Regions from separate parts of the Pedobacter sp. A2324 genome, predicted to be linked through region 4. Evidence: riboswitches for the same ligand, from Rfam matches in the RefSeq annotation. Region 4 holds a riboswitch; each other region holds the start of a gene.
What was found. Region 4 has a riboswitch for cobalamin ahead of AC570I_RS17795 (TonB-dependent receptor plug domain-containing protein). Riboswitches for the same ligand answer to the same signal wherever they lie in the genome.
Positions count from the first base shown of each region.

Region 1 (3,165 bases), on a different contig from region 4:
ACTGCTTTCCCTGCAAATCCGCTGAGTGTGGTAAAGGGTATGTATGTACTGAACGAAGGCAATATGAACATGAATAAGGCATCGCTTGATTATGTTGATTTGCGCACTGGCATTTACCGTCGGAATATTTACGGACAAGCTAATCCTGAGGTTGTTAAAGGCTTGGGAGATGTGGGGAATGATATTGGGGTGTATGGATCGAAGCTTTATGTTGTGGTTAATGTTTCTAATAAGCTGGAGATTCTGGATGTTAAAACAGCTAAGAAAATCAAGCAAATTGACATTCCCAACTGCAGGTACATCGCTTTCGATAAAGGCAAAGCTTATGTGAGTGCTTACCTGGGTAAAGTAGGCGATCCGAATGCGCCGAATGGTAACATTTCGGAGATTGATACCGCTACACTTGAAATCAAACGTAAAGTAGAGGTTGGGCGCCAGCCTGAAGAAATGGCCGTTGTTGGAGAAAAACTATATATAGCCAATTCAGGTGGTTATAGTCCGCCAAATTATGAGCGGACCATTTCCGTAATCGATCTGACCAGCTTTACTGAAACCAAAAGGATTGATGTGGCCATTAATTTAAGCAGGTTAAAAGCCGACCGATATGGCGATTTATATGTGACATCTAGAGGAGACTATTATAACATCCCCTCCAGATTGTTTGTGATTGATACCCGTACTGATCATGTTAAAAAAACTTTTGAAATTGCGGCCAGTAACCTGTGGATTGATGAAGATACCGCTTACATCTTTGCGACTGAATGGAGTTACATTCAACAAAAAAACACCATCAGCTATTCGATGATTAACGTTAAGGATGAAACGGTTATGAGTAAAAAATTTATTACCGATGGAACCGATTCGCAGATAAAAATTCCTTACGGGATCATTGTTGATCCCCATACCAAGGATGTTTACGTAAGCGATGCGAAGGATTATATTACCCAGGGTACACTTTATTGTTTCGATGCCAATGGTAAGAAGAAATGGTCTGTTATTACAGGAGATATTCCGGCGCATTTCACGTTTGTGTATTAAAGATTAAATTTTACCTTTGCCACGCTTTTGGTTCCCGGCTTTGTTCGGGATTAAAAGGGAATACGGTGAAACTCCGTAACTGTCCCGCAACTGTAAGCGTCATAACGATTTTCTATTCTCGCCACTTTCGTGTTTCAAAGCATGATGGGAAGGCAGAAAATCGGACGTAAGTCAGGAGACCTGCCTAATTGCATTATGATTTGTAGTCCTCGGGGATTGGGACTAACAATGAGACTTTAAGTTTAATAATCATTTTTTAACCAGGTTTTGTCGCTGCTTTTGCCGATGAGGTTGAGCATGTTGAATTATACCCTGCTTTATGCGTGTGTATTTTTCAGCTGCCGTAAATACTTTTACTATGAAAATCAACTTTCCCGGAATTTTGATTCTATCCACTATGTTGCTGATTTCCTGTAAAAAAGAGGTGAGCGAGGTAAAGGAGGAAGAGAATCCGGTTGTTCATTCATCTCCCTACATCAATAAGATTTACGAATTCAAGCAGGCTCCCGGACAGTTTACCAACGACCTGGTTAAAACAGATATTCTGATCGGTAGCGCGGGCAACGGCCTGGTTTCACTTGGGGCTTACGGTGGTTTTATTGTTTTTGGTTTTGATCATCCGGTTGAAAATGGTTCAGGTGCCGATCTGGGAATTTATGGCAATCCCTTGATTGCTTCGGGTATGGAATTCTCTGAGCCTGGAATTGTTTGTGTGATGAAGGATGAAAATAAAAACGGTTTACCTGATGACACCTGGTATGAGCTTGCGGGGAGTGAGTATAATGCCTCTACAACAATTAAAGGTTATACCATTACCTACCACAAGCCTGCTACACTGAGTGATGATATCCGGTGGACAGATAACCAGGGTAAGGAGGGGCTGGTATTGAGAAACCAGTTCCACAGCCAGGATTATTTCCCGTCCTGGGCAACGGGCAATACCATCTCCTTTAGCGGAACCCTGGTGAAAAATACGCTGGTGGCTGGGGCTATACTCAGCAATAAACCATTGGCATATGGTTATACCGATAATGGTTCGAACGAATACCTCGCCTTGCAGGAACAATTTGGCCGGGGTTACAATACATTTGATATTGACTGGGCGGCAGATGCTGCGGGGAGAAAAATCGCCTTAAGTACAATCGATTTTGTGAAGGTGTATACGGCACAGAACAATAATGGAAACCCTTTCTATCCGGATCTCAACAATGAGCGGTCGAGGTACATTGGTGAAATCTCAACCGAATTTGGAGGTGCCGCAGATCTGAAGCTTTTAAAATAAAATAATATACAAATGAAACATTTCAAAACTAAAAAACTATTAATTGGTGCTGTATTGATCAGCTCGGTGCTTTACTCATGCAAAAAGGATACCGTAGAGGAACCAGTTACAGATACCGCTGCACGTAAATATGAAAATGGTTTTTTTGTCATTGGCGAGGGCTCTTATGCTCAGAATTCGGGTGCGGTAAGTTTTTACCGCTATGGCGATGATACCCTTTCCATCCGCGCTTATGAAAAAGAAAATCCTGGAAAGATATTGTCTAACACGGCTAAAACTTCTACCCTTCAGTTTGCATCGGTAATTAATGGCAGCATTTACTTACTGTGTAAAGTGAACGGGCCTATTGTGAAGGTAAACGAATACACTTTAAAGGAGGAGGCCAGATATGTACAGGAATCCAGTAACTGGAGAGGCATCATTAAGGTAGAGGGCACAAGGGGTTTGGTGAGTGCGAACGATGGCGTTTACCAGATTGATCTGAACACCCTGGCGATCCAGAACAAATTATCTGCGGTTGGTGCAGTGAATACCGGCGACATGTGGAAAAGGGGCGATTATGTTTATCTTTTACAATCTAACGGCGCCAAAATTGTATCCGCGGGTAATTACTCACTTGCTAAAAGTTATTCAAATATTACACGGGGATTTGCCCAGACTCCAAATGGCAAAGTATGGGGATCTACCGGCTCGCGTCTGATAGCGATTGATCAAAATCTTGATACTGCCGGTGTAGCATTGCCGGTAGCTGTAGGTACATTTGGTCTTGATGCACCTACCAGGCTCACCGCATCGACTAAGGAGAATGCAGTTTTCTACCATTCAGGAACTTCTATCTATAAATA
Region 1 covers NZ_JCASSK010000001.1:1,198,721-1,201,885, forward strand. Annotated here, with positions in the region: gene AC570I_RS04935 (YncE family protein) at 1-1,038, shown strand, start outside; cobalamin riboswitch at 1,050-1,240, shown strand; gene AC570I_RS04940 (PKD domain-containing protein) at 1,397-2,320, shown strand; gene AC570I_RS04945 (DUF5074 domain-containing protein) at 2,333-3,165, shown strand, end outside.
Region 1: it holds a riboswitch for cobalamin, as region 4 does, so the genes downstream of both, AC570I_RS04940 (PKD domain-containing protein) here and AC570I_RS17795 (TonB-dependent receptor plug domain-containing protein) in region 4, are expected to answer to the same signal.

Region 2 (3,165 bases), on a different contig from region 4:
TACCGGGAAGGTTTGTGTATTGATTACTTCTTCGATTTCAGTATTAAGCGGATGAAAAGCTTTGAAAACGGGAATGATAGGAGACTGGCCCCCAAAGGGTATCCAGCGGTCAGCAAGGGGTGTTGGCGTCAGATTCATTTCAGTGAAGTTCAAAAATCGTAAAAAGATTACATTAAAAAAAGCACATCATGTACAACTCACTAATTATGGCATTAGCTAAACGAAATTTATCGTTTATATAGCGTAAACAGCCTGCTACACGATTTGGTTTATTGGAATTATACACCTTGGAGGTGTAAAATATGTCGTGAAAAATTACAATTTCGTATGTATATTCAGAATTTTAAAACAAAATTGCCCTCCCGGTGATTTTAGATATAAATTGATACCATGAAAAATATTCTTTTTACATCATTTGCCGCCACAGTTCTGTTTTTATCTTCTTGCACCGGAAAGAAAGCTGATCAGGAAAATGCCGACAGCACTTATCAATATCCTGATACCTCGAAATTAGATAGTACCGTAAAAGATACCACGCCGATATTCGCTGACTCAACAACGAACGCTCCAGCTGACGCAAAGCATTAAGATTATCTTTGTGAACAGATAATATCTAAGATAGGCTTTATAGTTCTATTTCACCTGTTCTGCTGCACGGATGCGGCTAAGTGTCTCCATTCTCATGCCCAGGTAACTGGCCAAGCATCGCAAAGGTACGCGATCCATCTGGCTGGCACCGGATTGTAAGAAGGTTTCATATCTGTCGGCGGCCATTGGTATTCTGGCCAGTATAGCACGTTCAGATGCCATATAATAGTGTAAGGAGAATATTTTTCGGCCAACGATGTGTGCTTCAGGATATTTGTTGTAGGCCAGCTCGATAACGCTATAGGGAATGCGGATTAATGTGCAGTCTTCCAAAGCCTGCAGGTATTCTTTAGAATGAATTTCAATGCCATCGGTATGACGGATGGCGCCAATAAGTTCCCCTTCAAAGGCAAAGCGGGTGGTGATGTCTTTACTGCGGTCTTTTACAAATCCGCGCACGCAGCCAGAAATGATGAAGAATAACGATTCATTTTGGTCGATTGGCGAGATAATAAACTTGTTTTTTTTGATTTCAATTACACTGCATTGCAGGAGGTAATCCAGCTTTAAATTATCTGGGACTGGGTGAAGATTCTCAAAAAAATTGAACAAAGGATCAAGGAAAGTAGATTTTTGCATATGATTTATTAAGATATCCGACATCATTAGACTAATAGCTATCATATACGAATTATTCCCCAAAGTGGTTTTGAGAAATATTCACAAAAAAATCATTAATTTTTTTCTTTTAAAAAATCTGAGTAATTTATATCTTGCAATCCTAATCAAACCTATAAAGTAAACATTAAAACATTATTATGGCATCAGGTACAGTAAAATTTTTCAATGAGTCGAAAGGCTTTGGTTTCATCGTTGACGATGAAAGTAAGAATGAAATCTTCGTTCATGTTACAGGCTTAAAGGATCAGATCAAAGAGAATGATTCAGTAACATTCGAAGTAAAAGACGGTAAAAAAGGTATTAACGCGGTAAACGTTAAATTAGCATAAAGACTAATTGCTTTCTTTTGAAAACGCAGCCCTAACCAGGCTGCGTTTTTTTTTACTCAAAAAGCTGACTTTTGTATAGGAAACAGCCAGATATTTTTACCTTTGCCCTGCTTTTGGTTCCTTAACTGATGTTTTGGATTAAAAGGGAATCCGGTGTAAATCCGGAACTGTCCCGCAGCTGTAAGCTCCATAACGGATTTCCATTCAGTTTGCCACTGTGCTTTTTTTGAGCACGGGAAGGCTGGAAATACCGGGAGATAAGTCAGAAGACCTGCCACTGGCACTGGTTATTTACACCCTCGGGAATTGGGGTTTAGATACATAATCTGTTATTCAATTATATTTTAAAGTCCTATCGTTACGAGCCCGATTACTCAAATGATAACGGAACCGGCGTGTAATTTACGGCGAAATAAAGCTGATATGCCGCTTTCTGTTTTCCTGAAATGCTGTCTAATTACGGCCCTTAGCCTGCTTTGCAACCATCTCTCCGCGCAGCAAGCAGATTCAGCAAATGTCAACCATCTAAGAGAAGTCAGGGTACAGGGTAAAAAAACAGGTACTTTCAATAGTTCTGCCAGTCCGGCCCAGGTAATGGGGGGTGAGGCGCTGCAGCGATTAAATAGTTTCTCTGTTGCAGATGCCCTGCGTTATTTCAGCGGGATTCAACTGAAAGATTACGGGGGCGTTGGTGGGTTGAAAACCGTGAACGTACGGAGCATGGGGAGTAACCATACCACTGTTTTTTACGATGGCGTTCAAATGGGGAATGCTCAGAATGGGCAGGTAGATCTGGGTAGGTTTTCTTTGGATAACATGGAAGAAGTATCGTTGTATAGCGGGCAAAGAAGTGAAATCTTTCAGCCTGCAAAGTCCTTCTCATCGGCAAGTTCGATTTACATGCACAGCCGGCAACCGCAGTTTGCCGGTGATGAAATGAGTAAGCTGAGATTGAGTATGAAAGGAGGATCCTTCGGCCTTATCAATCCTTCGGTTTTATACGATCAGAAAGTAACAAACCATACTGCACTTTCGTTGAGCAGCGAGTGGGTAAAGGCTAACGGTGAATACCGGTTTCGATATACGAATGGTGTTTATGATACCACTGCCCTCCGTAATAACACGGATATTAATGCTTTGAGGGCAGAGCTTGGGTTTGCCGGGGTGTTAAAGGATAGTTCAAGCTGGTCGGCAAAGGTTTATGCTTATTCATCTGAAAGGGGACTACCGGGAGCAATTGTAGCGAACAGGTTCGATTACCATCAGCGGCAGTGGGACAGAAATTTTTTTATTCAGGGACATTTTCAAAGCAATGAAAACAAGCGTTATGCCTGGATGTTCAATGCGAAGTATGCCAACGATTATCTTCGTTATCTGGATCCTGATTTTGTAACGCTCGATGGATTCCAGGATAATAGATTCAGACAGCAGGAGATCTATTTATCAGGTGCCAGCCGGTATTTCATTTCACCAGGATGGGGTGTTTCTTTATCTGCCGATTATCAGTGGAATGGTTTGGATGCAAACCTGTATCGTTTTCCATATCCCACCAGGCACACGGTGCTCG
Region 2 covers NZ_JCASSK010000001.1:1,194,589-1,197,753, forward strand. Annotated here, with positions in the region: gene AC570I_RS04910 (Crp/Fnr family transcriptional regulator) at 1-138, opposite strand, end outside; gene AC570I_RS04915 (hypothetical protein) at 391-588, shown strand; gene AC570I_RS04920 (Crp/Fnr family transcriptional regulator) at 634-1,227, opposite strand; gene AC570I_RS04925 (cold-shock protein) at 1,407-1,598, shown strand; cobalamin riboswitch at 1,696-1,891, shown strand; gene AC570I_RS04930 (TonB-dependent receptor plug domain-containing protein) at 2,022-3,165, shown strand, end outside.
Region 2: it holds a riboswitch for cobalamin, as region 4 does, so the genes downstream of both, AC570I_RS04930 (TonB-dependent receptor plug domain-containing protein) here and AC570I_RS17795 (TonB-dependent receptor plug domain-containing protein) in region 4, are expected to answer to the same signal.

Region 3 (3,165 bases), on a different contig from region 4:
GCAATACGATCCTTCACTACTTGTTTATGTACTTTCTGAGAGCTGCGGCGGTTTTCAATTGCTAACTGGTTGGCTTTGAGCAAATCAGCATTTCCTTCAGCAATTTGACGGATTTCACTCACCTCAGTTAATTTTTGGCGTGCAAAAGCCATCCAGTTTTTTATTTCCGGATCAATAGCAGTTTCAAGTTCAAGATCAATCGGACTATGAAGCAATGAACAGGATGGGGCAATCATTACTCGGTCTTCGCCCAACAATGCTACTGCCTTAGCAACAAGAGAAAGCGACTTTTCATAGTTATTCTTCCAAACGTTACGCCCGTCTACTACCCCTAAGGAAAGTTGTAATTTTTCAGGAATCAGTGCCAGCACATCGTCCAGCTGGTCAGGAGCCCTCACAAGATCGATGTGCAAGGCTGATATTGGAAGGTTTACGGCCAATGCTGTATTATCCAACAGTGCCTCAAAATAAGTAGCGACTAGTAATTTTACCCCGCTTACCCTATTAGCAATAGCCCGGTATGCATACTCAAAAGCCTCTTTGTCTTTTTTTGAAAGATCGAGCGCCAGGCAGGGCTCATCCAACTGAATCCATTCTGCTCCCTGTTGTTTCAGACGGTTGATTATTTCAATGTAAACCGAAACCAGCTTTTTAATCAAGTCAATCCGTTCAAAACCCGTTTCTTTTTCTTTACCCAACAGCAGATAGCTCACCGGCCCCAGCAATACTGGCTTTGCTTTCTCTGCTAATTGCTGCTTTGCGCTGTTGTATTCACAGAATATATTTTCATTAAATATCCGAAATTCCTGATCTGCAGTAAATTCAGGCACAATGTAATGATAATTGGTATCCAGCCATTTGGTCATTTCCATTGCCGTGATATCCAAACCATCTTTTTGATAACCACGGGCCATGGCGAAATAGAGATCAATTTCATTGTTGCCCTTCACCTGCGAGAGTACAGGCGAGTAACGTTGCGGGATTACACCCAGCAAAAAACTCGTATCCAATACCTGATCATAAAAACTGAAATCATTGCATGGGATAAGGTCAATACCGGCATCTACCTGGGTTTGCCAGTTCTCTTCCTTAATGATACGTGCAACCTTATTGAGTTCCTTAAGGTCTATTTTACCTGCCCAGTATTGCTCGCAGGCTTTTTTCAATTGTCGTTGGATCCCTATCCGCGGGTATCCCAGATTTTGTGTTAACATATTTCAACTTTTTAAATGGTAAATAATCATTGTAAAAAGTTCGCACATCATCTCAGGATGTTTCGCGTAGAATGAAAAAAAGAAAAACACAGACGCAGGCGATAGCCCGGCTCATCCAGCAGGATTTACCATCATAAGTACTCATCTGACTTTAAGCTTCAATCGCGAAAGCATCGTCAATTCGAAACAGGCAGGTATCCTGACTTGTAACAGTTTCTATCATCCTTCCCGCCAAATGAGCAGTGGACATCCCTGGATAAAAACCTTTTTGTTACTTACAGTTGCGCGACAGTTCGTGATTTACACACGATTCCCTTTTCATTTACAGCTAAGTAAAACCTTTTTCAATTGTTGAAATATGCAAAGAACTCTAATTATTACAAATCAGCTTTAAACTGCAACAAAAATACATCTGAAGATCATTATTCTTTTAAAAATGTAAAGTTCAGTTATATTGTCTATTTTTAACTATATTTAAAGCAAATTAAACTTTTAATAAATTATATTCAACGCCATTAAAGAAAATTATTCTGATGACTGAACTTGATGAAACCGACTTGCTGTTGTTAAAGACCCTCGCAAACAATTCAAAACACACCAATAAGGAACTTGCAGAAAAGGTAAATCTATCACCTTCTCCAGTTTTCGAAAGGATTAGACGACTCGAAACCGCCGGATATATCAAAAAATATATTGCCATTCTGGATGCGGGGAAATTCAATCAGGGATTCATCGTATTCTGCAACATTAAGCTGAAGCAACACGACAAGAAAATTGGTAACCGCTTTGTAGAAGATATTATGAATATTGATGAGGTGGTGGAATGCTATAATGTCTCGGGAGACTACGACTTTATTCTAAAGGTTTATGCCAAAGACATGAAACACTATCAGGACTTTGTGTTCAATAAACTTGGTTCTGTTGAAAGTATAGGCAGCACACACAGTACTTTTGCTATGGCCGAAATTAAAAATACACACAACATTAGTTTTTAAACTTACTTATCTACTGAGTCTCAGCTTGAACTTTTAGCGATAGAAAGTTATCTAAACGAGGTAATTTCATTCGTCAATTGGCAAAAATAAAACTTGGTAACCATTATTATGATATATTAGCTTTTTATTCAGATGGGAATGTTCAGCGGAGATATTTAAACTTTGAGACTACGTCCAGATTGTATTGATATTATATTATAAAGGTAATGGTGATTATTAGTAGTTTTGAAGAATACAAGTCTTATTTAGGAATCCAAATTGGGCAATCCAAATGGCACAAAATAAACCAGCAACAAACCAACAGGTTTGCTGATGCAACGGATAATTACACAAGTGACAACGGTAAAGCTAAAGAACAAGCACCAGTTGATTCTGAATTTGTACCTGGGTATCTGACGTTATCGCTGATCCCTTATTTGTGGAAACAAATAGCAGACATCAGGGATGTTAAAATGGAGGTAAACTACGGGATAGAGAATTTCAAATTTAATCAGGAAGTCCGCGTTGATGACGAGGTAATGCTGCGCGCCAAGCTAATATCAATCTCCGATCTTCGCGGGATCACTAAAGTTGTTATTCAGGCAGATCTCGATATTAAAGGATCAACAGTAACTGCTTACACAGGTAACGTGGTTTTCTTATATCATTTTAATTAGGTCTGATACGCTAAGATGCGGAACATCTCACGAATCATCGCTTGTGATAGTTTCTGCTTAACCTGGTGCTGCATCAGGTATTCATCAGAAAAATTCTCACCTAATTCATCCATAATAAAGGCATATCTGGCCTTTAATTCGATAAGATCAATCTGTATGGATAAAGATAGCTCCTGCATAGTACAAAGCTATAAAACCCGTTTATCAATCGGAAGAAATTAATCAGATGTTAATAAAAATACATTAACTACTCAACATACAGATTTAAGCTGATGTGAGCTTTTCAAGTTACGGCATAAG
Region 3 covers NZ_JCASSK010000007.1:301,095-304,259, reverse strand. Annotated here, with positions in the region: gene metE (5-methyltetrahydropteroyltriglutamate--homocysteine S-methyltransferase) at 1-1,214, opposite strand, end outside; cobalamin riboswitch at 1,387-1,572, opposite strand; gene AC570I_RS20550 (Lrp/AsnC family transcriptional regulator) at 1,748-2,209, shown strand; gene AC570I_RS20545 (hotdog family protein) at 2,416-2,865, shown strand; gene AC570I_RS20540 (hypothetical protein) at 2,862-3,044, opposite strand.
Region 3: it holds a riboswitch for cobalamin, as region 4 does, so the genes downstream of both, metE (5-methyltetrahydropteroyltriglutamate--homocysteine S-methyltransferase) here and AC570I_RS17795 (TonB-dependent receptor plug domain-containing protein) in region 4, are expected to answer to the same signal.

Region 4 (3,165 bases):
CATAATCACCGCAGATACTTTCTAAAAAGTTTTGAGCAATAACAGGAATATCGTCAGTACGTTCAGTTAAATGAGGAACATGAATGTTGATTACGTTCAGGCGGTGATATAAATCCATCCGGAAATTCCCGTCTTCGATTTCTTTTAACAAATCTTTATTTGTTGCAGCCAATACCCGCACATTCACATCAATTTCTTTTTCTCCACCTACACGTGAGATTTTGTGCTCCTGTAATGCACGAAGAACTTTAGCCTGGGCTGAGAGACTCATATCACCGATCTCATCCAGAAATAAGGTTCCACCATTAGCCAGTTCAAATTTACCTATACGTTGCTTTACAGCTGATGTAAATGACCCTTTTTCGTGGCCAAATAATTCACTTTCGATCAACTCTGAGGGGATGGCAGCACAATTAACCTCGATCAGAGGACTATCTGCGCGGTTAGATTTTTCATGTAACCAACGGGCAACTAATTCCTTACCACTTCCATTCGCACCGGTAATTAAAACACGAGCTTCGGTAGGAGCAACACGTTCGATGGTTTCTTTTATTTTAGAAATACTATCCGATTCGCCCAGGATTTCTCGGGTTTTACTGGCTTTACGCTTTAAAACTTTCGTTTCCGTTACCAATGTTCCACGATCCAAGCCGTTGCGTACGGTGATTAAAAGTCGATTTAAATCAGGTGGTTTGGAAATAAAATCAAAGGCACCTTTCTTACTGGCTTCGACAGCAGTTTCAACAGTACCATGGCCAGAGATCATGATAAATGGGAGGTCAGGTTTGATGACCTGTGCCTGTTCAAGCACTTCCATGCCGTCCATTTTATTCATTTTAATATCACAAAGGACAAGGTCGTAATTACCTTTTTTGATCATTTCAAGTCCATCGATACCATTATCAATATCGTCGACGTCGTAATTTTCGTACTCCAGAATTTCGCGCAAGGTGCTTCTTATAGCCCGCTCATCATCAATAATTAATAGTTTGGCCATTTGGTAATTGTTTGTTCAATTGATATGCGAATATATTACTTTTAAATTAATGTATAGTTTTTTATACAATGATTTAGGCTATAAACGGGAATCAGGCGAAAAGGTTTTGTTAAATTTTTCATATGGGCAAGTACCGCTGTGGAATGATTGGAGCTTTCGCCACATTCATTTTACATATCCCTTTATTTTACTACTTTTGCGACGCTTTTGGTTTCCGGCTATACAACCGGAATTAAAAGGGAATACAGTGTAATTCTGTAACTGTCCCGCAGCTGTAAGCTTCATAACGGGTTTTCATTCATTTCGCCACTGTTTCAGTTTTGAAGCGGGAAGGCCGGAAAGCCGGGAGTAAGTCAGAAGACCTGCCTTTAGCGTATAATTTCATAGCTTTCGGGGATTGAAGCTAGGATTGAGGTACCAACTTTTGAAGTATTTTCATTTCCTTTTCGAATCTGTTGGCTGTGGGCAAAACTCACAATCAAATGAACAAACAAACAGTATTAGTTGCTGCCGGTCTAGGGCTTGCACAGCTAACGTTTAGCCAGCTGGCTAAAGCACAAAACCAAGACAGCGTCCAGTTGAAAGACGTTGTCATCAGTGCTACAAAAAATGACCAGAAACAATCGCAAACCGGTAAAGTGGTCACCATCATCAGTAGGGAAGTGTTAGACAGAAGCAATGGAAAATCACTACCTGAGCTGATCAGCGAGCAGGCGGGGATAATAGTTGCCGGATCAAGCAGTAATCCAGGCCTTAATAAATCTGTTTTCTTCAGGGGAGCAGGCAGTGCTTATGCCGTGGTTTTAATAGATGGCATTGTACAGAACGATCCTTCGGGAAATGGCGGTGCTTTCGACTTAAGGCTTTTATCAATTGATCAAATAGACCATATTGAGATTTTACGTGGCGGGCAGTCAACCATTTATGGATCGGATGCCGTAGCCGGTGTAATTAACATTATTACTAAAAAAGGTGGGCCAAAAGGAAACACCATTTACGGTGTGGCCAGTGCTGGCAGCTATGAAACCTACAAAGGAACCATTGGTTTAAACGGTGGAGTGGAGGGATTTTCTTATAACATCAATTATACCCATGCTAAAACTAATGGCATCTCTGAAGCTGCAAATCCAGCCGGTAACACTACTACGTTCGACAAGGACGGGTTTAAGACTGACGCATTGAATGCCAATTTTGGAATCAAGCTGGATAATCACTTTTCGATTAACCCTTTTGTAAGATATTATTATGGAAACTATAGTTTCGATGGTGGTGCTTTTGCTGATGCCAACAATTACTCGATATTGAAGAATTTCGCGGCCGGAACAAATGCAAGGTATGAATTTGCAACCGGAAAAGTTACTTTGAACTACAGCTATGAAGGAACCAGAAACGATGCACACAGTCAGTATCCTAGTATTACTGAAGGCCGGGTTTCGTTACTTGATTTATTTTACAACCAAAAGCTAGGAAATAAACTAGACCTCCTGGTGGGTATTGATAACCGTGTGATGAAGCTTTCTTCTGCTAATAACAAACCTGAAACCAATATTTTTGCTGCTTATGGTTCATTGTTTTTACATGATCTTAGTATTTTTAATTTAGAAGTTGGCGGACGGTACAATAAGCACGAGCAATATGGCGAAAACTATACTTATTCGATAACACCAAGTATCAACATTATAAAGGAGATTAAATTGTTTGGAACGGTTTCAACGGCATTTAAAATACCAACTTTAAACATGCTTTTCGGACAATTCGGAGCGAATCTGGCTCTGAAACCAGAAAAATCGCAAAATTATGAAGCCGGTGTTAACTTCAGTTTTGCCGATGACAAATTCAGTTTACGTGCGGCGGCTTACAAACGCGATTTAACCGATGCAATTATTTATGCTTTCCCGAATGGATACATTAATCAGATCAACCAGAAAACAAAAGGGTTTGAATTAGAACCGGCTGTAAAGCTAGGTAAATTCAATATCAATGGTTATTACGCATACGTTGAAGGGAATGAATTTAACTTCGTTGATAATGCGATTGCTGATTATCTTTTTCGCAGACCAAAACATACCTTTGGTTTAACGGCAGGTGTACAAGCTACAAATGACCTTTTTATAAGTGCAAATTACCGATATTTTGGTACGCGTAGCGATGGAAATTTCACAACCTAC
Region 4 covers NZ_JCASSK010000006.1:130,872-134,036, reverse strand. Annotated here, with positions in the region: gene AC570I_RS17800 (sigma-54-dependent transcriptional regulator) at 1-997, opposite strand, end outside; cobalamin riboswitch at 1,189-1,381, shown strand; gene AC570I_RS17795 (TonB-dependent receptor plug domain-containing protein) at 1,480-3,165, shown strand, end outside.